DNA from 3 places in the Labrenzia sp. CP4 genome. Region 2 is predicted to be linked to each of the others. Evidence: predicted binding sites of a transcription regulator. Region 2 holds the regulator's gene; each other region holds the start of a gene.

Region 1 (10,263 bases), 970 kb from region 2:
AACTACCCGGACAGCCAGTGGTACAAGGACGCCTATTCGCTGCTCAACAAGGGTGGGTACGAGCCTTCCGAAGACAGCGGCAGCTGGATCAGTCGCGCCTTCAAGAGCATCTGACGCCTGGTTTAATCCCGAAATGGCTTCAGCCTCGCAAATGAGGTTGAAAAGGCCCAAACAGGCTCTTTCAAGACGCTTCGGTCCTCCTATATGGTGGGCCGAACTTTAAGGAGCATCCCTTCATGCTGGTCGCGCTGTCTATCCGTGACATCGTTCTGATCGACCGTCTTGACCTCGAATTTGCCGCCGGCATGTCGGTTCTCACCGGCGAAACCGGTGCGGGCAAATCCATCCTTCTTGACTCCTTGTCGCTGGCACTCGGCGCGCGTGGTGATGCCGATCTCGTGCGTCATGGCGAGGCGCAAGGGCAGGTGACGGCTGTCTTTGATGTGGCGGCGGATCATCCCGTTCGCATGTTCCTGCGCGAGAACGATGTCGATGACGATGGCGACATCATCCTGCGCCGTATCCAGACCTCCGATGGCCGCACCCGGGCCTTCGTCAACGATCAGCCCGTCAGTGCAGGACTGCTGCGCCAGGCGGGTGCGCTCCTGGTGGAAATCCACGGACAGCACGATGACCGTGCCCTGGTTGACCCGGAAAGCCACCGGGCCCTCATTGATGTTTTCGGAGGGCTGACGGCCGAAGCCGAGGCCGTGACACAGGCCTTTGCCACCTATCGCGCTGCCGACAAGGCAGTGACCGATCACGAGAAACGTATAGAAGCCGCGCGCAACGAGGCTGATTTCCTGCGTGCTGCCGTCGATGAACTGTCAGCCCTCAAGCCGGAAACCGGCGAAGAGGAGCAACTGGCTACCCGGCGGACGGACATGATGGCGGTCGAGAAGATCGCCGGTGATCTGAACGAAGCCTTTGAAACCTTGAACGGCACTGCGTCGCCAATCCCGGAACTGGCCAGCCTGCTGCGGCGTCTGGAACGCAAGGCCGACCAGGTGCCCAATCTTCTTGGCCAGCCCGTCCGCACGCTTGCCGAGGCGATGGATCTTCTGGAAGAAACCCGCGGCGGACTGGAAAGCGCGCTGCGCGAGACCGAATATGATCCACGCGAACTGGAAGCTGTCGAAGAGCGGCTGTTTGCGCTTCGTGCTGCCTCCCGCAAGTTCTCGGTGCCGGTTGACGAACTGTCCGCCCTGTGTGCCCGCATGAGCGGCGATCTGGCCGATCTCGATGCGGGGGAAGACAAGTTGGCGGCGCTAGTGAGTGCTGCTGGAAAGGCCCGGGCCGAATACGACAAGAAGGCAGCCAGCCTCTCGGACAAGCGGCGAAAGACAGCCAAGGCACTGGAAAAGGCTGTTGAAATGGAGTTGCCCGACCTCAAGTTGGAGCGGGCAAAATTCATCGTCGAAGTGGAAAGCAATCCGGAAAGCCGCAGCCGTTCGGGGATCGATCTGCTGGAGTTCCATGTCCAGACGAACCCAGGCACGAAGCCGGGACCGATGATGAAGGTTGCGTCCGGTGGCGAGCTTTCCCGTTTCCTCTTGGCACTGAAGGTGTCTCTCGCCGACAAGGGCTCTGCCCCGACGCTGGTTTTTGACGAGATCGACACAGGTGTGGGCGGTGCCGTGGCCGAGGCCATCGGCCTGCGTCTGGCACGACTTGCCGGCAGCGTTCAGGTTCTGACGGTTACCCACGCCCCGCAGGTGGCAGCTCGCGCTGCAGGGCATTTCCTGATCGCCAAGGAAGCGACCAAGAAGGACCGGGTGGCAACACGCGTTCAGCGTATTGATGAAGACCACCGCAGCGAGGAAATCGCCCGGATGCTTGCCGGCAGCGTTATCACGGAAGAAGCCCGTGCCGCAGCGCGCAGGCTGCTGACGGCTGCGGAATAGGAAATAGGATCCGTCGCAGTGGACAAAAAGAGGGCGGGTTAGCCGAAGCTCCCGCCCTGTGGTGCAGTTTTCAAATGAGAAATGGTCTTACGGCTCCTTGACGAGCGGTGCTTCCTTCATGTCAGGCAGCTTCAGTTCACCTTCTCCCAGATTGGGGACATTCAGCTCGATGCTCAGCTCTTCGTCGTTCGTGAAAAAGCCATTGGCATAGAGCAGGCCGCCTGCGATCAGCGCGACGACAAGCGCTCCGGCCATAAACCAGCCAGCGCTGTTGCCGTTCGTCTTCTCGACATAATGCGTTTCACGGTCCTGATAAGCCATTCGTGTCTCCTCATTCCAACATTGACCAGCATCGAGTTTTGCCGGTTCGATGTGCTATCAACGCTTGAGCCCGCCATTCGGTTCCGGTATCCGATTTAATCCGGTCATCAACTCGGCCTGTCCCGCTGACACATTTCGTGAAGACATCATGACTGACACTTCCTTCGCCCAAACCGACATCGACGCCCTGACGCAGGAGGAAGCACAGGTCGAGCTGAAACGGCTGGCGGCGGAAATCGCCGAGCACGACCGCCGCTATCACCAGGAAGATGCCCCGGTGATCTCGGATGCGGACTATGACGCCCTGCGCCGGCGGAACGCGGCCATCGAGGCCCGGTTTCCCAACCTCATTCTTGAAGACGGTCCCTCTGCCCAGGTAGGGGCGGCCCCGGCGTCCGGTTTCGGCAAGATTACTCACCGGGTGCCGATGCTGTCGCTGGACAATGCCTTCAACGATGACGACGTCCGGGATTTCGTCGGCCGCGTGCGCCGGTTTCTGAAATTCGATCCGCTGATGGGGGCTCTGGCAGTTACCGCGGAGCCGAAGATCGACGGTCTGTCGCTGTCTCTTCGGTATGAAAACGGCACTCTGGTTTACGCCGCAACGCGAGGTGACGGCACCACAGGTGAAAACGTCACCGAGAACGCGAAGACAATCAAGGATATTCCGGTAAAGCTGTCCGGCACGGTGCCGGGCGTCGTTGAAGTGCGCGGCGAAGTCTATATGGCGCACAAGGATTTTCAGGCGCTGAACGAGCGCATGGCAGCCAATGGCGGCAAGGTTTTCGCCAACCCGCGCAACGCGGCGGCGGGCTCGTTGCGCCAGCTGAAATCCGAAATCACGGCCTCCCGCCCACTGCGGTTCTTCGCTTATGCCTGGGGCGAGATGAGCGAGCTGCCGGAAGACACCCAGTTCGGCATGGTCAAGCAGCTGGAAGCCTGGGGCTTTCAGGTCAATCCGCTGATGAAACGCTGTGAAACCGTGGAAGAGCTTCTCGGAGTCTATCACGGCATCGAGGAAAGCCGTGCCCAGCTCGATTATGATATCGATGGTGTGGTCTACAAGGTCGACCGGCTGGACCTGCAGGAGCGCCTCGGCTTTGTCTCGCGGTCTCCCCGGTGGGCGATTGCTCACAAGTTCCCGGCCGAACAGGCCTACACCATTCTCAACGACATCGAGATCCAGGTTGGCCGAACAGGTGCCCTGACGCCGGTTGCCAAGCTGGAGCCGATCACGGTGGGCGGTGTCGTCGTTTCAAACGCGACCCTTCACAACGAAGACCATATCAAGGGAATTGGCCAGGACGGAGAGTCGATCCGCGGCGGCAAGGATCTTCGCATCGGTGACACGGTGAAGATCCAGCGTGCCGGCGACGTCATTCCGCAGATTGTCGATATCGATCTGGACAAACGACCCGATGGGGCGGAAGCCTTCGAGTTTCCAACGATCTGCCCCGCCTGTGGCAGCCACGCGGTGCGCGAGGAAAAGGAAAAGACCGGCCGCCGCGATGCCGTGCGCCGCTGCACCGGCGGTCTGATTTGCCCGGCCCAGGCAACGGAAAAGCTCAAGCATTTCGTCTCGCGCAATGCCTTCGACATCGAAGGCTTCGGCGACAAGCAGGTCGACGCCTTCTACAAGGAAGGCCTTGTGATGGCCCCGGCGGACATCTTCACGCTGGAGGAGCGGGACAAGCGCTCTCTCACCAAGTTGCGCAACCGGGAAGGCTGGGGGGCCGTTTCGGCGAAGAACCTTTTCGAGGCAATCAACGCGCGGCGAGAGATTGACCTTCATCGTTTCATCTTCGCCCTTGGCATCCGTCACGTGGGCGAGGGCAACGCCAAGCTTCTGGCACGTGCCTATGGCTCCTGGGCGGTGTTCTATGCAGCCATGAAGGCGGCGCATGACACGGCGGGCGAAGCCTGGACAGAGCTCAATGACATCGACGGCATCGGCCATATCGTTGCCGAGGCGCTGGCGGAGTTCTTTGCCGAGCAACACAATCTCGACCAACTCGACGCACTTCTGGTCGAGGTATCACCCAAGGACGCTGAAAAGATCAACGCCTCCGGCTCGCCGGTCGCCGGCAAGACAGTGGTTTTCACCGGCTCGCTGGAACGAATGACCCGCGACGAAGCCAAGGCCATGGCCGAACGCTTTGGTGCCAAGACGGCAGGTTCCGTGTCGAAAAAGACCGACCTGGTGGTGGCCGGTCCTGGTGCTGGTTCAAAGCTGAAAAAGGCACAGGAGCTGGAGATCGAAGTCATCTCCGAGGATGACTGGTTCGATCTGGTGGGGGCCTGAGCGGGTATTCCCTTCGTGTTTTGTCATCCGGGTTAGGACCGAGGCAGAGGCATTTTGCTCCACCGGTGCCTGCGTTTACTGGATCCCCGCCTGCGCGGGGATGACAAGAGAGAGGCTTCAGGACATGGCTTTGCTTCTTGTCATCCCGGTTTGACGCGTGGCAGCAAGACCGGGATCCAGTACCCCCTGTGCTCGCTGGAACCACAAACCTCTGGGGTTCCTGAAACCGCTATCGGCATTGCCAAATCAGCAGGACTAACGTTTATCCGGGAAGAATTTCAACAAAGGTTCCACGTTGCACCTCGATCAGCAATACTATGTCTACATTCTTGCAAGCGGACTGGGCGGCACGCTCTATGTCGGGGTGACGAATGACCTGTTGGGCAGGGTTTCGCAGCACCGTGAAAGCATCGGAAGCCAGTTTACCGCGAAGTATGGCGTGCATTGGTTGGTGTATTACGAAGTTCACGAGGAAATCGAGTGGGCGATCAAGCGGGAAAAACAGCTCAAACGCTGGAATCGTGCCTGGAAGATCCGTTTGATCGAAGAACGGAATCCAAACTGGGACGACCTGTTTGCTAAACTGGTTTGATACTTTTGCGTTGCTTCGATCGTTTTCTGGGCATTGCCAGTTCTCCCGCCGCTTGGTCAAGCAACAGGCTCCCTTGTTTACTGGATCCCCGCCTTCGCGGGGATGACAAGAGAGGCTTCAAGACATGCCTTTGCCCGTTGTCATCCCGGTTTGACGCGCAGCGGCAAGACCGGGATCCAGCAACCCCTGTGCTCGCTGGAACCGCAAACCTCTGGGGTTCCTGAAATCTGTCGCGGCTTTGTCAAAGGAGGCGGCCTCACGCAGTTGCCGGTTCAAATAAGAAAAGCCCGCTTCTTGTCCCCACCAAATCGGTCATTCCTGCCTCGCCAGCGCAGGTATGTTGCTATATTGTTCTCAAAACAAGCGCTTGAAACCGGACCAGTAAACCATGACCGACCCGGACGGGTACGACGATTCCTTTGACGATCCATTCCAGCCTATCGGCACGCGGGCGGAGTCCGCGCCTGCACCCGTGCGGCCGCAAGGAGGGATCGCGGCCAGGGCGATGGCGGCACGGCGGGCACCGGACTATCTGACGGGGCTGAACCCGGAGCAGCGGCTGGCGGTGGAAACGACCGAAGGGCCGGTTCTGGTGCTGGCTGGTGCCGGTACGGGCAAGACCCGCGTGCTGACAACACGCATCGCCCATATCCTGGCAACCGGCTTGGCGCGGCCGTCCGAAATTCTGGCTGTCACGTTCACTAACAAGGCTTCGCGCGAGATGAAGGAACGCATTGCCGGTTTTGTCGGCGGCAATGTGGAAGGCATGGCGTGGCTCGGCACGTTCCACTCCATCTGTGTGAAGATCCTGCGCAAGCATGCCGAACTTGTCGGCTTGAAATCGTCCTTCTCGATCCTCGACACCGATGATCAGATCCGCCTTATCAAGCAGATCATCCAGGCCGAGGGGCTGGACGACAAGCGCTGGACGGCCAAGGCCTTTGCCGGGATGCTGGATGGTTGGAAAAACCGGGCTCTGGGACCAAAGGATATCCCGGAAGGCGAGGCGCGGGCGTTTGCCAACGGCAAGGGCCGAAAGCTCTACGAGGAATATCAGGAGCGTCTGTCGATCCTGAACGCGGCCGATTTCGGTGATCTGCTTTTGCATGTCATCACGCTGTTTAAGACGCAGCCGGATGTCCTCAAGGAATATCAGCGCCGCTTCCGCTACATGCTGGTGGACGAATATCAGGACACCAACATCGCGCAATACCTGTGGCTGCGCCTGCTGGCCCAGGGCAACCCGAATGTCTGCTGTGTCGGTGATGATGACCAGTCGATCTACGGCTGGCGCGGCGCGGAAGTCGATAACATCCTGCGCTTCGAACATGACTTCAAGGGCGCCACCGTCATTCGCCTGGAGCGCAATTACCGCTCGACCAGCCATATCCTGGCTGCCGCTTCCCACCTGATTGCCTTTAACGAAGGCCGGCTCGGCAAGACGCTGTTCACCGATTTCGAGGAACCCGACCACGACCTGGTGTCGGTGGCCTCTGTCTGGGACAGCGAAGAAGAAGCGCGCACCATCGGCGACGAGATTGAGACGCTTCAGTCGCGAGGTCATTCGCTCAATGAAATGGCGGTTCTGGTGCGGGCATCCTTCCAGATGCGTGAGTTCGAAGACCGGTTTGTCACGCTGGGGCTTAACTACAGGGTCATCGGCGGTCCGCGCTTTTATGAGCGCATGGAAATTCGCGATGCCATGGCCTATTTCCGCTGTGTCGCGCAACCCGCGGACGATCTGGCGTTTGAGCGCATTGTCAACACGCCGAAGCGCGGTCTTGGCGATGCGACGCTGAAACTGGTCCATGGCGTTGCCCGGGCAGAGCGTATTCCACTGATGCAGGCGGCAAGCCAGCTTATCGATACCGAAGAACTGAAGCCAAAGCCACGCAACGCGCTGAAGTCCGTGCTCGACAACTTCGAGCGCTGGCGGCGTCAGCTCGACCAGATGAAACACACCGAACTGGCGGAAATCATCCTCGATGAGAGCGGCTACACCGAGATGTGGCGGCAGGACCGCTCGGCGGAAGCGCCCGGACGGCTCGACAACCTGAAGGAACTGATCCGGTCGATGGACGAATTTGAATCCATGGCCGGTTTCCTGGAGCACATTTCCCTCGTCATGGACCGGGACAGCGCGGATGCGACCGACGCCGTATCCATCATGACGCTGCACTCGGCCAAGGGGCTGGAATTCGACACGGTTTTCCTGCCCGGCTGGGAAGAGGGGTTGTTTCCCCACCAGCGCGCGCTGGATGAATCCGGTCGCGCCGGTCTGGAAGAAGAGCGCCGGCTGGCCTATGTCGGCATCACCCGGGCGAAGAAACGCGCAAAGCTCTATTTCGCGTCCAACCGGCGCATTCACGGCCTCTGGCAGTCCACCGTTCCCTCACGGTTTCTGGATGAGCTGCCGCCGGACCATGTCGAGATTGCCGAAGCTTCGTCCAGCTATGGCGGCTATGGCGGTGGCGGTTACGGACCGTCCCGGTTCGACAGTCATGATCCCTTCGACAAGGGCAGCTACTCCACGCCGGGCTGGCAACGTGCGCAGCGTGCCAAGCAGTCCTCCAGCGGATTTTCCGATGGCGGTGGCCGTGGGTATCAGTCCGCGCGGCAAAAGCGTCAGGGGCCGTTGACCATCGAAGGAGAGCTGGTGGCGAAATCCGTCAGTGACACGCCATCGCAATTCTCTCTGGGCGAGCGCGTGTTCCACATCAAGTTCGGCTATGGCGCCATCAAGTCGATCGAGGGAAACAAGCTGACCATCGACTTTGAAAAGGCAGGGGTGAAGAAGGTCATCGACAGTTTCGTCGAACGGCACTGACCGGCTGGTTGCAAGAACTTGTCCGGTGCACTGCTTCTGACGTCTACGCTCCGATAGAACCGGGAATTTGGTCTCGCACCTGATGTATCCTTGGGGTGGCCCCAAAGCCTAAGACACTTTAAGCTTGGGGGTGTTCTAGAGATCGACACCTTGCGGTTCGATCAGCATGTCGCGTTCCTTCAGGTAGGGATGTATACCGACGGCCTCACGCAGCACTTCCTGGCCCAATTGCACCCTGCCGAGCGTCATGAAGATGATTGCCTTGCCGGACAAGGCGCCAAAGTGCCGTGGTTCCAGAGCAAGGGCGCGTTCGATATCTTTAAGGCTGCCTTCGTAATTACCCTGCAGGAAGAGGATGAAGGCACGCTGGTTCCAGCCTTCCGAGTAATCCGGTGCTTCTTCCACGACCGTGTCGAGCAGATCCTTCGCACCCTGAAAGTCATAGGATCCTCGTTTACGCATGGCTTCGTCCACCTTCTGCCGGATCTCCGGCGTGGGGGCGGCATCCAGCCAGGTGTGCCAGATGCTATCTTCGATCTTGCTGGCCGCCTCTTCATTCGGAGCGTTCTTCAAGGCTTCAAACAGTTGATCCTGCTCGGACGTTGCCCAGGCGGGTAGGATGAGAAGCTGGAGGCAAAGAAGGGCAGCAACCAGACATCCGGTCACTTGCAGCCAGTTTAGGCGCGAACGGGGGCAAGTCATGGGTGTTTCCTCGCATTTCCCAAAGAAATGGGGCAGAGGCCCGGTTTGCCCAGTCCCGGGACCGTTTCAAGCTGGCATCGCTGGCCGCTTCCCGCTATACCGCACGCCTTGACCCCAATAACCACAGGCGCGAGCGGCGATGAAAACCATCCGGGTGCGGATCACGGCTGAAGAACTGGAAGCCAAGCGGATCTCCGAGATCCTTGAACGGGCGTTTGAGGACGACGGCAATCCGGTGACCATCTACGAAGCAACGCCGGACGGACGCCTGTGGGCGGCTGAAATTCTTCTGTTCGACATGGAGCCGGAAGAGGCGGCTGCGATGGTGCGCGACCGTGTCGGCGCCGATGCATTTGCCGCGCCGCTGGAAGCAGAAGAACTGCCGGATATCAATTGGGTCGAGAAGAGCCTGGAAGGGCTGAAGCCGGTAAAGGCCGGTCGTTTCGTTGTTCACGGCAGCCACGATAGGGACAAGGTTCCAGGTGGGGCTATCGGCATAGAGATCGAAGCAGCGCTTGCCTTCGGAACCGGCCACCATGGCACGACCGCGGGTTGCCTGGAGGAAATCGACAGGCTTTTGTCCATGCGCGCGTATGACAGCATTCTCGATCTTGGAACGGGAACAGGCGTGCTGGCAATCGCCGCTGCGCTTCAATCCCGCCAGTTGGTTCTTGCAACCGATATCGACCCTGTTGCGACGAAAACGGCGCTGGAAAACGCCCGGCTCAACGGTGCGGGGCATCTTGTTCGTGGCTTTACCGCCAACGGAATTGAAGACCGCCGCTTTCGTCTCTTTGGTCCGTTCGATCTGGTGATCGCCAACATCCTGGCGCGGCCGCTGATGAAGATGGCGAAGTCCATCGGTGAACGCATGACGCCGACCGCAACCCTCGTGCTGTCCGGCCTTAGGGTGGAAGACGGCCCCCGGATCCTGTTCGCCTACGGCTGTCAGGGTTTCATTCTGGACAGGCGCGGTGAAAAGGACGGCTGGTTGACGCTTACTCTTGTGCGGGGACGTAAACAGGCCTGACTGCGTCCGCCACCTGCCAGGAAGCAGCAATGATCATGTCCTCGCCCGCAAGACGCTTGTCGACGCCAGGCTCCGCAGGATGAGGGAAGGGGAGAGCCGTTTCTATTATTCTGGTGCTGGCAAATTTTGACTGCAGATACAAAAAGACCCGCCGAAATTTTCGGCGGGTCTTTTCTTGTGCACAGTGGTCTTTACTTAAACCGTCCTGAGCCCCTTAGAACGCGCTGGTAGAGGTGCCTTCGCGCTCGAGCTGGGCGCGGTCATAGCCGTGGGAGGCCAGGGTCGCGTCGTCCAGTGACAGCAGGTAGCCGTTGACATAGCGGCGTGCCTGGATGGAGCGGGCTTCAATCATGCGGTCGAATGCGCGGCGCATGAAGCTGCCGCCAGCGCGGGTCGAAGTGGTCGTTTTCATGGTCATCGTGATCAATCCCATTTGAAGGTTAAGAGCTTCCCTAGGGAGAACGTCTTTTTCTTGTGTGACCTATATATGCGCTTTTGCCGGGACCTCAGGTAGGCCTCGAAACGCATGCCAGCCTTGCGCTCTTCGCATATGCGAAAGATTTTGCTGCAGTGCGAAATATAGGG
Region 2 (10,263 bases):
CGCAGCGTGATGCCGGAATAGAAGTCGATATTCGGGTACAGCTTCTTCTCGACGAAATATTCGTCGTTGAGCGCGATTTTTTCGAGCTCCATGGCAACGTCCAGCAGCGGATCGTCCTTGATGCCAAGCTCGCCGAGAACTTCGTGCGTGGTCTTCTGCATGATGCGCGCACGCGGGTCGTAGTTCTTGTAGACGCGGTGACCAAAGCCCATCAGACGGAATGGATCGTTCTTGTCCTTGGCACGAGCGACATATTCCGGAATGCGGTCCACGGAGCCGATTTCCGACAGCATGTTGAGCGCTGCTTCGTTGGCACCGCCGTGTGCCGGCCCCCAGAGGCAAGCGATACCGGCTGCGATACAGGCAAACGGATTTGCACCCGAAGAACCTGCCAGACGAACCGTGGAGGTCGATGCATTCTGCTCATGGTCGGCGTGAAGAATGAAGATGCGATCCATGGCGCGGGCCAGAACCGGGTTCACCTTGTATTCCTCGCAAGGGACCGCAAAGCACATGTGCAGGAAGTTTGCCGCATAGCTCAGGTCGTTGCGCGGATAAACGAATGGCTGACCAACGTGGTACTTGTAAGCCATTGCGGCGATGGTCGGCATCTTCGCGATCATGCGCAGGGAGGCAACCATGCGCTGGTGCGGATCAGTGATGTCGGTCGAGTCGTGATAGAAAGCGGACAGCGCCCCAACCGTGCCGACCATGACTGCCATCGGGTGGGCGTCGCGACGGAAGCCGGAGAAGAACCGGTTCATCTGTTCGTGGATCATTGTGTGGTAGGTCACACGATTGACGAAGTCGTCCTTCTGGGTCTTCGTCGGCAGTTCGCCGTAGAGCAGAAGATAGCAGGACTCCAGGAAGTCGCCGTGGTCCGCGAGCTGCTCGATCGGGTACCCGCGGTAGAGCAGGGTGCCTTCGTCACCATCAATATAGGTGATCTTGGACTCGCAGGAGGCGGTGGAGGTGAAGCCCGGGTCGTAGGTGAACATGCCCGTGTCCTTGTACAAGGACGAGATGTTCACAACCGACGGTCCGATGGATCCGTCAAGAACGTCGAATGCGTGGTCGTTACCACCGACATTGAGCTTGGCGTTGTTGTCGGCCATTCAGAAACCCCTTTACGTTAAACGGATGTGCTGTCCTGGTTTGACCCTTCTGGCGATGGGTCCCGTTTCCGGTTGCCGGACCAGCACTGGAGACTTTTTCGCGTCTTGCGTAGCCCATTTACTGCACTGCCGCAAGCTGGCCGATATAACGCTTTGGTCAAAGACGGATTTCGCCAACCAGAGTGACTGCCGGAAGCTTGGCTTTTGCCTAAAAATGCATCCGGCAGTGCTTTGTCTCAGGCTGCCTGATCCTGAATTCTGGCAAGGGATTCTTCCCGGCCAAGAGCGATCAGGACGTCATAAATGCCGGGTGACGTGCCTCGGCCCGTCAGCGCGGCCCGTAGCGGCTGCGCCACCTTGCCCAGTTTCAATTCCTTGTCTTCCGCGTAGGCCTTTACAGCAGTTTCCAGCGGGTCCGCGCTCCAGTCAGAAGCGCTGGAAAGAACATCGTGAAGATCCTTCAGGATCGCCCGGGCGTCGTCGTCCAGGATCTTCTGGGCCTTTTCGTCGGTGTCGAGCGGGCGCTGACGCCACAGATAGGAGGCGCTTTCCGTCAGTTCGACCAGGGTCTTGGCCCGTTCCTTCAGTCCGGGAAGTGCAGCAAGCGTGGTGTTCTCGTTGTCACCATCCGCAAGCCAGGCGAGAATCTGGTCGCCGCCTTCGGCGTGTGCGAGATAGACCTTCCAATGGTTCAGCAATTCGCCGTCATCGGTCGCGCGCATGTAATGACCGTTGAGGTTCTCAAGTTTCTTGAAATCGAAACGCGCAGCCGACTGGCCGACAGCGTCGAAACCGAACCACTTGATCATGTCTTCGAGCGAAATGATTTCCTCGTCACCATGGCTCCAGCCGAGACGTGCCAAATAATTCCGCATGGCCTGCGGCAGATAGCCCATCTCGCGATAGGCTTCGGCGCCGGTCGCACCGTGACGTTTGGAAAGTTTTGCGCCGTCCGGCCCGTGAATGAGCGGAATATGCGCCATCGCCGGCACATCCCATCCCAGAGCCTTGAAAATGAGCGTCTGGCGGGCTGCATTCGTCAAGTGGTCGACGCCGCGGATGATGTGTGTGATGCCCATGTCGTGATCGTCCACCACAACGGCGTGCATGTAAGTCGGCGTCCCGTCGGAGCGCATCAGTACGAAGTCATCAAGGTCCTTGTTCGGGATCACGACGCGACCCTGAACGAGATCGTCGACCACCGTCTCGCCTTCCTGAGGGGCCTTGATGCGGATGACCGGGTCAACGCCGGCCGGGGCTTCGGACGCGTCTCGCTCGCGCCATGTCCCGTCATAGCGGGGCGGCTTGCCCTCGGCGCGGGCTTTCTCGCGCATGGCGTCGAGCTCTTCCGGGGTGCAGTAACAGCGATAGGCCGTGCCGTTGGCCAGCATTTCCTCGACCACTTCCTTGTGGCGCTCAACACGGGAAAACTGGGAGATCGGGTCTCCGTCCCAGTCGAGCCCAAGCCAGGACAGGCCGTCAATCAATGCGTCCACCGCTTCCTGTGTGGAGCGAGCCCGATCCGTATCTTCGATCCGCAGCAGCATCTTGCCGCCGTGATGACGCGCGAAGAGCCAGTTGAAGAGCGCGGTGCGGGCGCCGCCGATATGCAGGAACCCCGTCGGGGACGGGGCGAAGCGCGTGACGATGTTCTGTGCCATGGTGCTTTATGAAAGTCTCTGTCAGTATGACGGCGCGGAGCGCGCCGGATTGGTGGCGCGGTCTTAGCACAGGCTTTGGCGAGGCTAAATAGGGGCTCCGGCCATTTCTTGGACCAAAACGAGGAGCTGAAGTGACGTCACGGTCCGGTCCGCTCGATATTTCTGCCGGCCGGTCGCAAACGGCAACCCTTGATGTTGATCGCGAGGATTTATCACCTGCCGTGCTCAAGCCTGAAGTACTTGAGAAACGGCGTTCAAGGCTCGCGGGTGCTGGTCACACTTATTCCGCTCACAATGCGTCAGCAGATCGTCTTTGGGATTCGCAAGGGCTGTTGTGGTGTGCCTTCGCGTTTGCCGGGGGAATTGGTGTCTACGTTTCATTGCCTGAAGAACCTTCCTGGGTTCTGTTGGGGGTTCTGGTCGTGCTGGTAAGCGCGGTTCTCTGGCGTGTGAAGCGGCGCGGCACGGTGGCGGTTTCCGTCGTTCTCTTCCTGACATTCTTTGCCGGACTGGCAGCTTCCAGTCTTCGCACGGCATATGTTTCGGCGCCGCGCCTTGCCGAGCAGATGAACGCGGATCTTGTTGGCTACATAGAAGAGATTGACAGCGGGGCGGCCGGTCACCGGATCGTACTGGCCGTATCCTCGGTCAATGGGCGTCCTGTCGAGGAGGGCGAGTTCCCTGCTAAGGTGCGCTTGCGCGTTCCGGCAGGAAGCGACATTGACGTGGGGCGCACCGTGAGCGTCAGTGCGCGGTTGTTTCCCCCTGCAGGTCCCGTCTTTCCAGGAGGATACGATTATTCCTTCCGGGCCTTCTTTCAGCAGATAGGTGCGACGGGTTTCAGTTTCGGGTCCCCCGAGGTCATCGAGGCTGAGGACGTTGGAAATGAATTTCGCCCGGCCGTTGCCGTTGCCAAGCTTCGAATAGACCTTGCGGAACGCATCAGGGCCAATCTTTCGGAAGGACCGGAAACCGCACTGATCGTTGCTCTTCTGGTTGGAGACCGCAGCGGAATTACCGAAGAGCAGGAAGAGATTTTGCGGGCCGCCGGACTGGCTCACATTCTTGCAATTTCCGGACTGCATATGGCGCTCTTTGCCGGCGGCGCCTATGGCGCGGTCTTGCTGCTCTTTTCGTTGGTGCCGGTCCTGACGCTCAGGTGGCCGGTGCACAAATGGGCCGCGCTTTCAGCCCTTGGTGCTGCAGTTATTTATCTGCTTCTGTCCGGTGGTGCGGTTGCGACGCAACGATCGTTCCTGATGATTGCGATTGTCTTTGTCGGAATTCTGGTGGGGCGACGCGGCCTGACCCTGCGAAGCGTAGCGTTGGCTGGCCTCGTACTCTTGCTGATTGCTCCCGAGAGGTTGTTTTTTCCCGGCTTCCAGATGTCCTTCGCTGCCGTGATCTGCCTGGTCGCCGTATATGACCTGTGGCGGCAGCGAGATCGTTCCCTGTCATCTGGTGAAAGAGTGTCCGGATGGGGCGTGGCGACTTGTCTTTACCTCGGCAAGTGGGCTGCAGGGCTGTTCGTCACCGCATTGGTCGCAGGGCTGGCGACCGGCATTATAGGAGCTCATCACTTCAGCCGCATCGCACCCTATGGCCTTGTCGGCAACTTGCTGGGAATGCCGGTGTTTTCACTTGTTGTGATGCCGATGGGAGTACTTGCATTCGTTCTGATGCCATTCGGCCTTGCGGCTCTCCCTCTGGCTGTCATGTCTTTCGGAGTTTCACTTCTGTTGAAGGTCGCCTCCTTTACCGCAGCCCTTGATGCCGGCAGCGGAACTTCCGGAAGGCTCGACGGGGTTGCTGCATTGCTGTTGCTATCAGCATTGTTTGCCGGATTGTTGGTGCCTGGCAGAAAGCGTGTGCTCGCAGGAGTGCCTCTTGTCGCAGGAATATTGATTGTTCTCACCAGCCGGCCTCCGGATATCCAGATTGCTGCAAGCGGCTCTCGAATAGCTGCCCGCGATGAAACGGGAATTTTGCGCTACGCAGCAAGGGGGAGATCGTTTGCAAGTGATCTCTGGCTGCAGTCGGAAGGAGTGAGGAGTGATGCGATCTTGTCGCGCAAGATGAAATCACCTCAAAGAAATTGCGATGACGACGGTTGTGTCATCAGGGCCTACGTCGATTCAGAGGACGCAGAACGGCTGGATGGCAAGCGATCCTTTCTTGCAATCGCGCAGCCAAAGACATTTGAAGCGTTTCAGCTGGATTGCCGATATGCCGATTTGGTCGTGACCGATCTTGTCGCCCCGGAGAGCTGCGGTGCAGCCCTCGTCCTGGATCGCGGTACGCGCACCGAACGTGGTGCCGTCTCCATCTGGCTATCGCCCGGTGATTTCAGCGAGGCCGCAAATGCTACGAGCGGTGCCAGTGCACCGGGCCATCCGCCAAACGAAAATCTGAAAATCGAGAAACTGAAGTTTGCCATCCCTGACCCACCGCGCCCCTGGCATCACCAGGGTACGGTAACGAGAGACAGCCTGCGTCTAGCCGAGCGCGCCTCGGTGGCCGAAGCGCGCGCAGAGGAGTGACTGGTCAATACTGACGAAACAGGGCAACGAGGCGGCCCTGAACACGAACGCGGCCGGGACCGAAGATCCTGGTTTCATAAGCCGGGTTGGCTGCTTCAAGAGCGATGGAAGCGCCTTTCTTGCGCAGCCTCTTCAAGGTGGCTTCTTCATCGTCCACAAGTGCAACCACGATGTCGCCACTGTCGGCGCTGTCGGTCCGGCGGATAAGCACGGTATCACCGTCCAGAATGCCCGCCTCAATCATGGAATCGCCACGAACCTCCAGAGCATAGTGCTCCCCGCGACCAAGCAGGTCCTGCGGCACTGTGATGGAATGGCTGTGTGTTTGAATGGCCTCGATGGGCACGCCGGCTGCAATGCGGCCCATGACGGGGATTTCGGTAACACTGGACACCGGCACCGGTGCAGCTTTTTCCGGCTCAGGTTTGCCGAGTGAGCCTTCAATGACTTCAGGTGAGAAGCTGCCTCTTGGCCGTGGAGCACCCAGGCCGGGTGCGATGGAGTCCGGAAGACGAACAACCTCCATGGCTCTGGCCCGGTTCGGCAGGCGCCGGATGAAGCCACGTTCTTCAAGCGCGGTGATCAGGCGGTGAATGCCAGACTTGGAGCGCAGGTCGAGCGCATCCTTCATTTCGTCGAAAGACGGCGGCACACCGGTTTCTTTCAGTCTTTCGTGAATGAACATGAGCAGTTCGTACTGCTTGCGCGTCAGCATGTAGGCGTCCCCTGACCGAGAAAACATCTGGTACAAATCAAGAACATGGTACCTGTTCTCATTGTGTTCTGCAAGGGTAAATGTTCTCTTACTGTTCTTGGCTTCGAACAAGTTGCCGTATTCAATCCGTCTCCGATATCGGATTTAGGTCATCCTTCGATCCGGTCAGGATCAGCAGTTCACAGGTGATCAAAGTCGGCGCGCCACCAGCGGTGAGAATGCCCCGATGCAGTCCACCTTCGAGATCAACGGCGCGGATTGGGACGCAAAGCTCTTGCTTCGGTTTCGCGCCAGCGTTTGCAGACAGGAGTATCTCGGAGATCAGACCTGTCATCGGCTGGGCATCGCGGAACGCTGCTCCGGCCAGACTGCCCAGTCCATAGACTTCGTAGGAGGGTGCTTTCAGCTCTTTTGCGAGTTCTTGGATGCTGTCCGTCAGGTCGGCAAACGGAGCGAGTGTGGTGATAAGCGCATTGTAGTCGGTTGTCCGTGACTGTTCGTCATCCTGTTGCACACGAAACAGCGTGAATTCGGTTTCCGGATCCAGCGATGCCACGAACGCTGCGCCTTGCAGGCCGTACCCTTTGATAGCCCCTTGATGCGCAACCTTCAGCGTATGCGGCAGTAAGTGGCCAAGGTGCTCGACTTCTTCCTCGTGCCAATAAGCGTGTACATGAGCGAACCATTCACCATCTCGTATCCCGAGAATGGCAACTGCGGACTTCAGCGTTGCGCCTTTCGAAGAGTGCGTGTCGCTGTACCAGGCTGCATGTCGGTCATCGATTGCACAGGCAGGCATTACGAAGTCGAACGCTTCGAGCGTGAGCCCGGAAAGATCGAGAACGGCGGAGCTCAGTCCTTGGTGCGTGGCGAAGCGGCCCAGCGCCTCCAGCAAGGGAGTTTGCTCTGCCAGGGAGATTTCCAATGGTTTCGCCAGACATCTGGCATGGGGGAGCCGATTGATGGCAGAAGGGCCGGGATGACGAATGTCGGACAGAGACCTGGGGGCGGGCCGTCTCACAACAGGCCTTTCTCGGTCAAATGCTCCCGCACCAGTTTCTTGGTGATCTTGCCATAGGCACTTGTCGGCATTGCGGGAATGAAGAGATAACGTGCAGGCATCTTGTAACGGGCGATCTTGCCGTTCAGATAGTCGCTGAGTTCCTGAGGGTCGGGTGACTTGTCCGGGGCAGCCACACAAACGGCTAGGCCGACTTCGCCCCATTGCCTGTCCGGAATGCCGAGAATTGCGACCTCGGAAATATCCGGATGTGTAAGCAGCACTTCCTCGACTTCCTTCGGGTAGACGTTGGAGCCACCAGAAATGTACATGTCCGACGCTCGGCCTGTCAGAAAGAGGTAGCGCTGTTCATCCATGTGACCGATGTCTCCGGTGCGGAACCAGCCGTTCCGGAAAGACTTCTGGTTGGCGTCTTCGTCTTCCAGATAGCCAGCACAGACTGCCGAACCGATGACGCAGACTTCACCCGTTTCATTGGGGGGCAGATGATTGCCTTCCTCGTCCTGAATCGAAACCTCTATACCTGTGCGCTCCGTACCGCAGGTGCCGCTGCGTGTCTCAGGTCCATCCTCCAGAAAATGATCCTGTGGCCGCAGCACGGTGATGTTTCCGGTGACCTCGCCAAGTCCGTAGTATTGAACCAGAACCTGCCCCAATTTCTGGAGAGCCAGCTTCTGGTCCTCCCTGTACATGGGAGCCCCCGCATATATGACGTGACGAAGGCTCGAGTGATCGTACTGATCGACAGCAGGGTCTTCCACCAGGCGTTTGACGATAGTGGGAACGGTGAAGAGATTGCTGACCTTGTGTTTCTCGATCAACTCGAATGCAGTCGAAGGATTGAAGCCGCCTCCGGGCAGGAGAACATGTGTGGAACCAACTGATAGCTGGGCAATCAGTTGCAACCCTGCACCGTGTGACAATGGAGCTATGACCAGCGACGCATCGCGCTCCGTCGTCCCGGGCAACAGGTCTGCCATGTAGTTGACGCAAACGAATCCGATCTGCCCGTGACTGAGGACAACCGCCTTCGGGCGGCCGGTTGAGCCTGAGGTGAAGAACAGCCAACAGGGATCGTTATAGTCCACTGCCTCGTTCTGCAGGACCTGTCCCTGGTAACGGGAGAGGAGATCCTCATAGCTTGTGCCAAAGTCGCTGGCTCCAATTGTAATGCATCCTGTCAGCTGATCTTGGGCGTTTCGCACTGCATCGGCCTGAGCACCAAAATCAGCGTCACACAGGAAAACCTTCGCCTTCGCTTTTACCGCAGCATAGGCCGTTTCGCCCGGAGCCTGTCTGAAATTGCAGGGAACCCAGATGGCTCCCAGACGAAATGCGGCCAACATGATCTCGATCATCTGATGCGAGTTCTGGGCCTGGACCAGCAAGCCGTCGCCCTTGGAAACGCCGAATTCCGATTGGAGACCCTTGGCAAGTGCGGAGACGCGCGAATCGATTTGCGACCAGCTCAAGGTGACCCCATCCTCGACAACTGCGGGACCAGAGGGCCACCGGGCAGCGTTCCTGGACAGAAAATGCGCAAGATTGGCCACGCGATTGGAACAGCGCTCCACCATCTAAGTTTGCCTCCCGACTACTGGTTTTTTCAGACGTTAGGTTGATGGCAGTCCGTTTGACAAGTTGAGATTGGCATTCAGGCCGTTCCGCTTTCTAGGTAAATCGTGCAAGTATGCCGCCGATCGGTTTCGACGTTTGCCTGAGGATTTCGAATGAGTGAGATGACGATTATTGATTGGGACGATGCCTATTCAAATGCTGCCTATATTCCGGGCGCTGACGATTTCATCGTGCGCTGGGCGCAGGAAGCGGAAACCTTCCGGAAAAGCTGGGTCGAAAAGGATCTGGATGTCGTTTACGGGGAAGGGGATCGTCAGCGGTTCGATGTGTTTCGGCCACAGAGGAAGTCCAAGGGGCTCGTCGTGTTCGTGCACGGGGGCTACTGGTTGAGATTCGATAAAAGTTCCTGGTCGCATTTTTCTAGCGGCTGCCTGGCAAGAGGCTGGACGGTATGCATGCCGTCGTATGATCTGGCTCCTGAGGCGCGGATCGCAGATATCACGCGGCAAATCTCTGTTGCGATTACAAAGGCGGCTGCTCGCGTCGGTGGCCCGATCCGTCTTGCCGGGCATTCCGCCGGTGGGCATCTGGTCACACGCATGATTTGCGAAGACAGCCGGTTGCCGAAAGACGTTCTGGATCGAATCGAGCGTGTTGTTTCCATTAGCGGTTTGCACGACCTTCGCCCGCTCAGAAACACGGTGATGAACAAGTCCTTCCAGATGAACGAAGACGATGCCATGGACGAAAGTGCGGCATTGATGGTGCCCGCCGTCGACTGTCCGGTTGTCGCCTGGGTCGGTGGAGCGGAGCGTCCGGAGTTTCTAAGGCAATCGAAACTCCTTGCGGATGCCTGGCCAATGGCCACCTACAAGGAGGATCCCGGCCGCCATCATTTCGATGTCATAGACGGTTTGAAGGATCCCGATAGTGAACTGACGGAAACCTTGCTGGCCCCTTGAGCCACTCACGAGGAGGCGCATATGCGTACTGAAAGCGACAGCATCGGCGAAATAGACGTGCCGGAGGACAAATACTGGGGGGCACAGACACAGCGCTCCTTGAAGTATTTTTCCATCGGTAGCGACCTGATGCCGATAGAGCTTGTCCACGCTTATGGCGTTTTGAAGAAGGCAGCGGCCCTTGCAAACGAAGAGCTGGGGTTGCTGGATGCAGATCTTGCTCGGTTGATTGTCCAGGCTGCCGACGAAGTTATTGATGGAAAACTTGACGACCATTTTCCGTTGCACGTCTGGATGACCGGCAGCGGAACACAAACCAACATGAACGTGAACGAAGTGATCTCCAATCGCGCCATTGCCCTTGCCGGTGGTGTGTTGGGGTCAAAAGATCCGGTTCATCCGAACGATCACGTGAACCTGTCTCAATCGTCCAATGACAGCTTTCCCGCAGCGATGCACATGGCCGCTGCACTCCAGGTGACGCATCGCCTTTTGCCCGGCGTGCAGATGCTCCACAAGAGCCTGCAAGACAAAGCCGACGCCTGGGACGACATCATAAAGATCGGCAGAACGCATATGCAGGACGCCACGCCTCTGACGCTTGGTCAGGAGTTTTCCGGTTATGCGGAAATGCTGCGTCAGGACATTGAGCGCATCAGTTTTGCCCTAAA
Region 3 (10,263 bases), 260 kb from region 2:
TAAGATCCTGCTGGCGCTCACGCTCCTGCTGCCGGCGATGCGCTTCCGGATTGAACAGACGCTGGAACAACCCCTGCGCGGAAGCAGGCTCAACCGAGACCAGGTTAAAACCGGAAAAAAGCACCGTCGCCATCAAGCCAGCCCTGAGGGACGTCCCCAGGACAGAACGTTTCGGTTTTTTCCTGGTACATTCGCTCAGTGCCATTGCATTCGCTCGCATTGTCTAAACCCGCTTTTTTTAAATCTTTTCGAACCTGACGCCTTGCCCAAGTCACCAGGGTTTTATTGCTTCCCTGCAAGGAACGAAGGCTGTTCGGCATATCCGCCGAGGATGTTCTACATCCGAGCGTGATATGGCAACGCAGTTACCGTGCAACCGGGCCCCGCGACCCGATTCCCGGAAACTGCGCCCGTAAACCGTTTGATACTATAACAGGGTTCATCAGATGGTTAAGGGGCGCCGTCCTACACAGGTTTGAAATCAGGCGACTGTGACGATTTTGCCTCGTTGCTGACAGTACAGCTGCCCACCATCACGGTGCCAGAAACGGCAGAACTGCGGCTGTTTGGAAAAACTACCTGGCGTGATTGGCATCACGCCGCCTTCTTCGTCAAAGGGGTATCTACGGCTTCACGAGTACGTGAGACATTACCGGAGAGCCAAATGCCGTTTCAATTCAATGTTGGTGACCATTCGTCACCGATCTGGAAATACACAAGTTTCAACTCTTCCCAGTATTCAAAGCTGAAATGGGCCAGAAACAAGCTTTTCAAGATGGTCAAGAACAACCCGGGATGTAATGCCTATTTCCGGACGCTCCCCAAGGGGCGAAGCTTGTCGGACATGATCAACGACAGCTCGATTTGGGTGAATTACGGACCGACCATTTCACCGCTACATGGGGAAATCCACGTTCCTTCCGGGGAAATCGCGGTTGGTGACCGGGCCTTTAAAATGGGCAGGTGGATGGTGCTGGCCACCATCATTCATGAATTCGCGCATCACAACGGCGCCCCGATTACGGGTGGCGACACACGCGCAGAAGAAGCCGTCTATCACTGCGGTCTCGGCAGTGCGAAGGAATATTACGACGGCATTGATGACCCGAACACGCCTTACGACCCGAACGTCGGCGGTTGATCAACATAACCTGGTGCGCGGCCCCAAAGCATGGGACCGCACCCGGTAGGGCAGAAAAAGATCAGAACGGAATTTCGTCGTCCATGGGGCCGCCACCGCCACCGGACGGACCGCCGTAACCGCCACCGCTGCTGGAACCGCCGCCATAGCCACCACCGAAATTCCCGCCGGAACCGGAACCGCCGCCGCCGAAGCCACCTCCGCCGCCGCCTTGTGAGTCATTGCCGTAATCGGGAAGACCGCCGGATGCACCGCCACCTTCGCCGCGGCCGTCAAGCATGGTCAGGTTGGAGTTGAAGCCCTGCAGCACGATCTCGGTGGAGTACCGGTCCTGACCGGACTGATCCTGCCATTTGCGGGTCTGAAGCTGGCCTTCGAGATAAACCTTTGATCCCTTGCGCAGATATTGCTCCGCAACTTTGCAAAGACCGTCGTTGAAAATCACGACACGGTGCCACTCCGTCTTTTCACGACGCTCACCGGTGTTGCGGTCGCGCCAGGATTCCGACGTCGCAATCCGGAGATTGGCGATCGGGCGGCCATCCTGCGTACGGCGGATTTCCGGGTCTGCTCCCAGATTGCCGACCAAAATTACTTTGTTGACGCTGCCCGCCATACTGAACTCCTGTTTGTTTTTCGTTGACCCCGCCGACGATGTACGTGTGCTTCTCCGGCACGTGTCGATAAACGGTCAACGTTGCAAGCTTTGCTGCTAGAAACCAGAACCCTAACGGCACGCCAACAGCTTCGCCGCTATTTTCGCCAGGCTTCACTCATTTTCCACAAGGCAACTTAAAAACTGCCGCCTGGTTCATCCGCCTAAAATTCGAGCAAAGTCGACAGACACAATCCCTGATTGCGCCAAGTTACAATTTGCTCCACTTTTGTTCCAATCAAGCCCCGATTTTTGTGTCAGGACATTATCTCATGAACTGCGAGGTTTCGGTCACCTATTTCTGCTCGGCTCCTGACGCTGCAATCGTTAATGTACTTGTTTTGTTCTTATCATTTCTGTAAAAGCGATTCAATCAGGCATCGCATCGACAAGTGCCTCTGGCACGATAATGAAAATGCCTCACTGGAAGCTCCGCCCGAAACTGCTATATCGGGGCAAACAGACATCATCGGCAATGGACCATCTTAGCGTATGCGAGAGCAACAATCGGCTTTGGGCGACGCATGCGGTCAGGAAGAACGACAATGAAGACAGCCAAGGGATCGCAGTCGGAAGAAGCCTGGAAGGCGGACCCAACACGGGTCATCAGCATCCGTGGCGCACGGGAGCATAACCTCAAGGGTGTCGACCTGGACCTGCCCCGCGACAAGTTAATTGTCATGACCGGCCTGTCTGGCTCAGGAAAGTCGTCACTCGCCTTCGACACCATATATGCAGAAGGACAGCGGCGGTACGTGGAAAGCCTGTCCGCCTACGCACGTCAGTTCCTGGAAATGATGCAGAAACCGGACGTCGACCAGATCGACGGACTGTCGCCGGCAATCTCCATCGAACAGAAGACCACGTCCCGCAATCCGCGCTCCACGGTCGGGACGGTTACGGAAATCTACGATTACATGCGCCTTTTGTTTGCGCGTGTCGGCGTTCCCTATTCCCCCGCCACCGGTCTGCCGATCGAAAGCCAGACCGTCAGCCAAATGGTCGATCGCATTCTGGAACTGGAAGAAGGTGCCCGCCTCTACCTGCTCGCGCCGATGGTTCGCGGCCGCAAGGGCGAGTATCGCAAGGAACTTGCCGAGCTGATGAAGAAGGGTTTCCAGCGCGTCAAGATCGACGGAACCTTCCATGAGATTTCCGAGGCCCCTGCCCTCGACAAGAAATTCAAGCACGATATCGACGTCGTCGTAGACCGTATCGTCGTGCGTGACGATATCTCCGGTCGGCTTGCCGATTCACTGGAAACGGCGCTGAAACTTGCCGATGGCATTGCAATTGCCGAATTTGCCGACAAGACCGATGAGAACGGCAACCCGGAACGGCTGATCTTTTCCGAAAAATTTGCCTGCCCGGTATCCGGCTTCACCATTCCGGAGATCGAGCCGCGTCTGTTCTCGTTCAACAATCCCTTCGGTGCCTGCCCCACTTGTGACGGCCTTGGAACGACACTCGCTTTTGAAGAAGACCTGGTTGTTCCTGACCACTCGCTTTCCCTGCGCGAAGGAGCTGTCCTGCCGTGGGCGAAGACAGGGTCGACATCACCTTATTATGCCCAGACGCTGGAAGCACTCTGCAGTCATTTCAAGGTGTCCATGGCAACGCCCTGGAAGGATCTTCCTTCGGAAGTGCGCGAGGCAATCCTTCATGGAACCGGCAATGCGAAGATTGAATTCGTCTATGATGACGGCGTCCGCAGCTACCGGACAGAGAAGACCTTTGAAGGTGTAATCGGCAATATCGAACGGCGGTGGCGCGAGACGGAATCCACCTGGGTTCGCGAGGAACTGGCAAGGTTTCAATCCGATCATGCCTGCCCGGCTTGCAGCGGGTTCCGTCTGAAGCCGGAAGCGCTTGCCGTCAAGATTGCCGGCAGGCATATCGGTCAGATCACCGAACATTCCATTCGCGATGCAAGCCTCTGGTTTGAAGCCCTGCCGGAGCAACTGAACGACAAACAGAGCGAAATCGCAGGCCGCATCCTGAAGGAAATTCGCGAGCGGCTGAAGTTCCTGAATGACGTTGGTCTTGAATATCTCACCTTGTCCCGGTCTTCCGGAACACTGTCAGGCGGCGAAAGCCAGCGTATCCGCCTCGCCTCGCAGATAGGCTCGGGGCTGACAGGAGTTCTCTATGTACTGGATGAGCCGTCCATCGGCCTTCATCAGCGCGACAACGCCCGTCTTCTGGAAACGCTGAAACACCTGCGCGATCTCGGCAATACGGTGATCGTGGTCGAGCATGACGAAGACGCGGTGCTGACTGCCGATTACGTTGTCGACGTCGGACCAGGAGCGGGTGTCCATGGCGGGCAGATCGTCGCCAAGGGCACTCCCTCCGAAATCATGGCCAATCCCAATTCGTTGACGGGGCAGTATCTGTCTGGATCCATGATGGTTTCGCGCAACGACGAGCGCAGAAAAATCAACAAGAAGCGGAAGATCTCCGTTCGCGGCGCCCGCGGCAACAATCTGAAGGACATTGACGTTGACGTGCCGCTCAGCACGTTTACCTGTGTCACCGGTGTGTCGGGTGGCGGCAAGTCCACGTTCCTGATCGATACGCTCTACAAGGCCGCGGCTCGTCGCCTCAATGGCGCGCGGGACAACCCTGCCCCGCACGATCGCATCGAAGGTCTGGAAGTGCTCGACAAGGTGATCGATATCGATCAGTCACCGATCGGCCGGACACCCAGATCCAACCCGGCGACCTACACCGGTGCCTTTACCCCGATCCGTGAATGGTTCGCCGGCATGCCTGAAGCAAAGGCCAGAGGCTATCAGCCCGGCCGGTTCTCCTTCAACGTCAAGGGAGGCCGCTGCGAAGCCTGTCAGGGCGACGGCGTCATAAAGATCGAAATGCACTTCCTGCCGGATGTGTACGTCACTTGCGACGTATGCAAAGGCAAACGGTACAATCGAGAAACGCTCGAGGTCGAGTTCAAGGGCAAGTCGATTGCCGACGTGCTCGACATGACCGTGGATGAAGCCGCCGTGTTCTTCTCCGCAGTTCCTGCCGTGCGCGACAAGATGGAGACCCTGGCGCGTGTCGGTCTCGGCTACATCAAGGTCGGCCAACAGGCGACCACGCTTTCAGGTGGTGAAGCGCAGCGCGTAAAGCTTGCGAAGGAACTCTCCAAGCGCTCGACGGGCCGTACGCTTTACATTCTGGACGAACCCACGACAGGCCTGCATTTTCACGATGTCGCAAAACTGCTGGAAGTGCTGCACGAACTGGTTGACCAGGGCAACACGGTTCTGGTGATCGAGCACAATCTCGAAGTCATCAAGACGGCAGACTGGATTATCGATCTGGGACCGGAAGGAGGCGACGGTGGCGGTACGGTGGTTGCAACCGGACGCCCTGAAGACGTTGCCGAGGTTTCGGAAAGCTACACGGGACAATTCCTGCAGGAACTGCTGCAGCGACGTCCGCAACGGGCGCACGACGCTGCGGAATAAGTCTTAACCAGTCTCCAGTTACGTGACGACAGGCATGTGTGCACCGCACACATGCCTTTTTCATTTGTATTTCCGCATGTTCCACGAATCATCCGGATTCTGTCTGCGCAAGCTTTGCTGCATTGCATCAAACGCATGTCAGGCATGCAGAGATGGCACTTCTTTTATTTTGAGTGGTGAAATATATCATTGGACAACAACGGCGCGGAACGCACACGCGTTTCGATAATTAAGGAATAAGAAGATGTTTGACACCGTGCGCCAAAAGTACAGCAACTGGGTAAGCTACCGCCGTGCGGTTGACGAATTGTCCCGCCTTTCGGCTCGTGAGCTTGCCGACCTCGGCATCTGCCGCAGCGACATCAAATTTGTCGCACGTCGTCAGATTGGCTGAATGAAATAAAGAGATCGCGTCCCTAGGCATCCTCCTCCCAGCCGACGGGCGTGTGACACGCAGGGCATCCTCCTCCCAGCCCTGTCACGTCGAAACGTCGCCCGCCAGCACCTCCTCCCGCTGGCGGGCGTTCGTTTTTCTGGCGTCCTGATTTCCTCCCATGCCTGTCTGGTCAGGCAAGAAATTCCTCAAAATGCTGACACTCCAACGCCAAGTGCGATATCTGGATGTGTTGAACTGTCTCCAGGTCGATGTCTCTGCTTTTGCGGCGACAGCTCGCTCATTCCTCCAAGCGAAGCAATCCCTGTGAGAACGCCCAAGCGATGCAAGTCAGCAGAAAATAGGTATTCACAAGCTGGGTCGTTACCCGGGCCGGGGTCGCATTCGGATAATTTGATGTCTTGGCTTGTTGCGATGCCGTGTTTTCGATTGGGCTGGTAGATCGACAATCTGTCTTGTGAACTCCGCCGTCTTCTCCGTCTATCGCCGCCTGCCTTCCGTCAGCGCAGATCACTCGTGCGTACCAGGTCTGTCTATAGTTTTCAGGCGATACCAAATGACGGACTGATCCGTAGAAAGGAACCCTCCCGACTGCATTTTCATTTCGCACCTGCGAACACTCAAATCATGACAGCTATGCGAAGCATGCGGGTCGTTTTGCCATTTCAACCCCATTAAGGCTTTTTTAATCTGCATTTTTTGCATATCAGCTTCGCGATTTCCCCTCTACCTCGCACTGCACAAAACACCTATCTTCCAGCCTGTAAGAGATGAACGGGCCAGACGCCGATCCGCGGTGCCATGGCCATGAGATAGCGAAAGGCCTAAACCATGATCGATACTGTTGTTCGCAAATTCAATAACTGGAAACGCTTCCGTCAGACCTATGACGAGCTGTCCAACCTGTCCAACCGCGAACTGGACGACCTGGGCATTGCCCGCTCCGACATCGCCCGCTACGCGCGCATGTCTGCGAAATAACAAAGCTTCGCGGTCAGAAGGTATCCTCCTCCCAACCTGATGACCGCATCTTCCGCGCTCCATGCGTGGAATTCCAAAAGCGCCTGCCGGTACCTCCTCCCACCGGCGGGCGTTTTTTGTTTTGTCGGCAATCATATCGGCGCCTGACTTCAGACCATTCGGTCACATCGATATGGCGCACATTGCAGTCGCCCCACTTTGCCTGTAATCAGGGCGGCACAGCAATTGTCCGGATCCACCTTGCCGCAAGTCGGTGACGAAAGGCGGCCGGAACAGGTCCCAGGGACACAAAATGACCCCCATCCATATCATTGGCGGCGGCCTTGCCGGTTCAGAGGCTGCCTGGCAGATCGCACAAGCCGGATTGCCCGTAGTCCTCCACGAAATGCGCCCTGTCCGCAAAACGGATGCTCATCAGACCGAAGGTCTTGCCGAACTGGTCTGCTCGAACTCTTTTCGTTCTGACGATTCCGAGCAAAACGCCGTTGGCCTGATACATCATGAACTGCGTCAGCTCGGTTCGCTCATCATGTCTTGCGCTGATGCTCATCAGGTACCTGCCGGCAGTGCACTTGCCGTGGATCGGGACGGATTCTCCAACGCTGTAACGACCGCACTTCAAAATCATCCGAATGTGACGATCTCGCGTGAGGAAGTCGCGGGTCTGCCCCCCTCTGAATGGGAAAAGGTCATCATTGCAACGGGACCGCTGACGTCACCGGCTCTCTCGGCAGCGATCCTGGAAAGAAGCGGGGAAGATGCTCTTGCATTCTTCGACGCTATTGCACCGATCGTCCATTTCGAAAGTGTTGATCTTTCCAAGGCCTGGTTCCAGTCCCGCTATGACAAGGTGGGGCCTGGTGGAACTGGCAAGGACTATCTCAACTGCCCGCTGGACAAGGTGCAATACGAGGCCTTTATCGATGCGCTTCTTGAAGGTGAAACAGCGGACTTCAAGGAATGGGAAGAAAACACGCCCTACTTTGATGGTTGCCTGCCAATTGAAGTCATGGCTGCCCGCGGCCGCGAAACACTTCGGCATGGCCCGATGAAACCCATGGGCCTGACCAACGCGCATAATCCGGAGGTGAAGGCCTACGCGGTTGTGCAACTGCGTCAGGACAATGCACTCGGCACGCTCTACAACATGGTCGGTTTCCAGACAAAGCTGAAATACGGTGCCCAGGCCGACATTTTCCGCATGATTCCAGGCCTTGAAAACGCACAATTTGCCCGCCTTGGCGGCCTTCACCGCAATACCTTCCTGAACTCTCCTAAGGTTCTAGATGGAACCTTACGGCTCAAAGCCGATCCTCGGCTGCGGTTTGCCGGTCAGATCACCGGCTGTGAGGGCTATGTGGAATCGGCGAGCGTCGGCTGCCTCGCCGGACTGTTTGCAGTCCTTGAAGCCCGCGGTCAAGAGCTCGTCCCGCCGCCCGCAACGACTGCCATGGGCGCGCTGCTCGGTCATATAACCGGCGGACACATCACACGGGACGAAGGTGCCGGCAAACCGGGCTCTTTCCAGCCGATGAATGTCAATTTCGGCCTCTTCCCCGAAGTGGACGCACCAAACAAGGATGAAAACGGCAAGCGACTGAAAGGCAAGGACAAGACCCGTGCAAAGAAGCTTGCGATGACCAATCGGGCGAAAACGGACTTCACGGGCTGGCAGGCCAAGTTGGGCCTTGTGAAACAGGCCGCCGAATAGTCGGTGCCGATTGGCCCCATGTTCAGGCATGTGCGGCGGGATCGAATGCATTTTCATGATTTTCAAACAGGCGCTTTTTCTCGCGGGAAAGCGCCTTTTTGCATGTCTGGAAATCAATCCGTACGGTATCAGATGGCCTTCAGTACGTTCGCGGACGCTCGCCAGAGTATCCATTGCCGCCTGAGTTGAGACATCTCCGCAACCTGCTTCAACGGGTCCAGGTCTTCCCGTTCCAGTTTTTTCAGGAATGGCTCCACAAGAACCAGTGGCAGGTAGGCTGCCTGACAGGCGGTTGGTACATCCTTTGACGCCTGACGCACACGGCCGAGGTGATGGCGGACATGGCCGCGCATTTCAGCAAGCACAGCCCGAAGTTCAGCCGTCGTTTCTCCTCGAAACACTGTCTGGACGTCAAGATTGTGCCGGTCACAGACGTCCTTCGGCAAATACATCTGCTGCCGCGACGCATGCCAAGGAAGTGCGCGCATCAAACCGGTCAGCGCATACGCCACGCCCGCGTGCCCTGCGGCCGTTGCCGTGCCGGCTTCCTTGCCATCATTCAAGACAAGGCAAGCCAGCTGGATCAACCCAGAAACGGTTTCACCAGCGTAACCTTCCAGATCGTTGAGACTTGGCATCTGGTCGTTGTAGAGATCGAAAACCCTTGCCTCCGCCATCGCCACAAGGCTTTCTTTCGGCAATTCGTATCGGTCGATCGTCTGCAACAAAGCGTTGGCAACCGGATTGGACGCAACAGCTCCATGTTCCGTGCCTTCGAGCAGGTCTCGCCACCATTGTAGCCGAACTTCACCTGGAAGCGGTTCCGACACCAGTTCTCGAATACGGGAAATCTCGGCGCTGTAGGCATAGAGCGCCATCAGTCCATTGCGATGGGCTTCTGGTGCCAGCAACGCACTGAGATAGCGGTCCTTGTCAAATTGACGAACCACATCGGCAGCATGGTCAAAATCGGTCGTCATAAAGCCCGATAGCCTTTGAGGTACTTCAGTCGACAGCGATCAGTGCAGCAGCGACAGCCCGGTCTTCCGACAGAAGCACGTTGAAGGTCCGAAGCGCGGCGCCTGTCGACATCGGGTCGGACAATATGCCCGCCTCCCGAAACAGGGTTTTCAGCTCTGCCGGCAAAGGTCGAAGTTCCTTGCCGGTTCCGACCAGAAGCACTTCAATGTCCGCCTGTTCCTCCAGAACCTTCTGAAAGGCTTCAGGAGTAAAGGCGGACGCATCGGTAACGTCCCAACCGTAGATTCCGCTCGGAACGCATAACAAGGATCCGCGATGAGACATCCCGGCAAACCGGAAGCCGCCGTTGCCATAAGCTTCGAGCGGCGCCCGACCGGGAAAATGCGCATCGCGGATTTCCATCGTACCGTCCCTAAGCCGACGCTTTCGCCTTTGGATCCTTTTCGCCATCGTCGTCCTTCGGAGACATGGCCTCCGCACGAAGATTGAAAAGGATCAGGAAAGGTGCCGCCAGGAAGATCGACGAATAGGTGCCGATCACGATACCGAAGATCATTGCCAGGGTGAACGACTGGATGACCTCACCGCCGAAGATGTAAAGCGCGAAAAGCGCCAGCAGCGTCGTGAGAGACGTCATGGTCGTACGAGACAGCGTCTCGTTGATCGACATGTCGAGCACTTCCGTCAATGGCCGCTTCTTGTATTTGCGCAGGTTCTCGCGAATACGGTCATAAACGACCACGGTATCGTTGAGTGAGTAACCGATGATGGTCAGAACGGCCGCGATACTGGACAACGAGAAATCAAGCTGCAGCAGGACGAACAGGCCAATGGTTATGACCACGTCGTTGGCCGTTGTCAGAATGGCCCCAACCGCAAACTGCCACTCGAAGCGGAACCAGATGTAGAACAGGATCGCCAGCA

The links. The regulator LexA, encoded in region 2, represses DNA repair genes until DNA is damaged. The targets are predictions, from matches to a motif close to TGTTCNNNNTGTGTTCNG.
Region 1: the regulator LexA is predicted to act here: its motif matches at 5,458-5,475, upstream of ACP90_RS09340 (UvrD-helicase domain-containing protein).
Region 3: the regulator LexA is predicted to act here: its motif matches at 2,128-2,145, upstream of uvrA (excinuclease ABC subunit UvrA).

What each region holds. Positions count from the first base shown of each region.
Region 1 is NZ_CP011927.1:2,013,261-2,023,523, forward strand. It holds gene ACP90_RS09315 (outer membrane protein assembly factor BamD) at 1-114, shown strand, start outside; gene recN (DNA repair protein RecN) at 237-1,904, shown strand; gene ACP90_RS09325 (hypothetical protein) at 1,992-2,225, opposite strand; gene ligA (NAD-dependent DNA ligase LigA) at 2,374-4,527, shown strand; gene ACP90_RS09335 (GIY-YIG nuclease family protein) at 4,823-5,119, shown strand; gene ACP90_RS09340 (UvrD-helicase domain-containing protein) at 5,508-7,946, shown strand; gene ACP90_RS09345 (tetratricopeptide repeat protein) at 8,082-8,648, opposite strand; gene ACP90_RS09350 (50S ribosomal protein L11 methyltransferase) at 8,788-9,678, shown strand; gene ACP90_RS09355 (hypothetical protein) at 9,893-10,096, opposite strand.
Region 2 is NZ_CP011927.1:2,986,976-2,997,238, forward strand. It holds gene gltA (citrate synthase) at 1-1,115, opposite strand, end outside; gene gltX (glutamate--tRNA ligase) at 1,352-2,776, opposite strand; gene ACP90_RS13915 (ComEC/Rec2 family competence protein) at 2,908-5,316, shown strand; gene lexA (transcriptional repressor LexA) at 5,321-6,031, opposite strand; gene ACP90_RS13925 (hypothetical protein) at 6,153-6,956, opposite strand; gene ACP90_RS13930 (acyl-CoA synthetase) at 7,049-8,629, opposite strand; gene ACP90_RS13935 (alpha/beta hydrolase) at 8,783-9,592, shown strand; gene fumC (class II fumarate hydratase) at 9,614-10,263, shown strand, end outside.
Region 3 is NZ_CP011927.1:3,243,379-3,253,641, forward strand. It holds gene ACP90_RS15045 (L,D-transpeptidase family protein) at 1-133, opposite strand, end outside; gene ACP90_RS15050 (hypothetical protein) at 665-1,141, shown strand; gene ACP90_RS15055 (single-stranded DNA-binding protein) at 1,203-1,757, opposite strand; gene uvrA (excinuclease ABC subunit UvrA) at 2,342-5,272, shown strand; gene ACP90_RS28015 (DUF1127 domain-containing protein) at 5,517-5,666, shown strand; gene ACP90_RS28020 (DUF1127 domain-containing protein) at 6,498-6,647, shown strand; gene trmFO (methylenetetrahydrofolate--tRNA-(uracil(54)-C(5))-methyltransferase (FADH(2)-oxidizing) TrmFO) at 6,940-8,358, shown strand; gene ACP90_RS15070 (phytoene/squalene synthase family protein) at 8,487-9,338, opposite strand; gene ACP90_RS15075 (Mth938-like domain-containing protein) at 9,364-9,741, opposite strand; gene secF (protein translocase subunit SecF) at 9,752-10,263, opposite strand, start outside.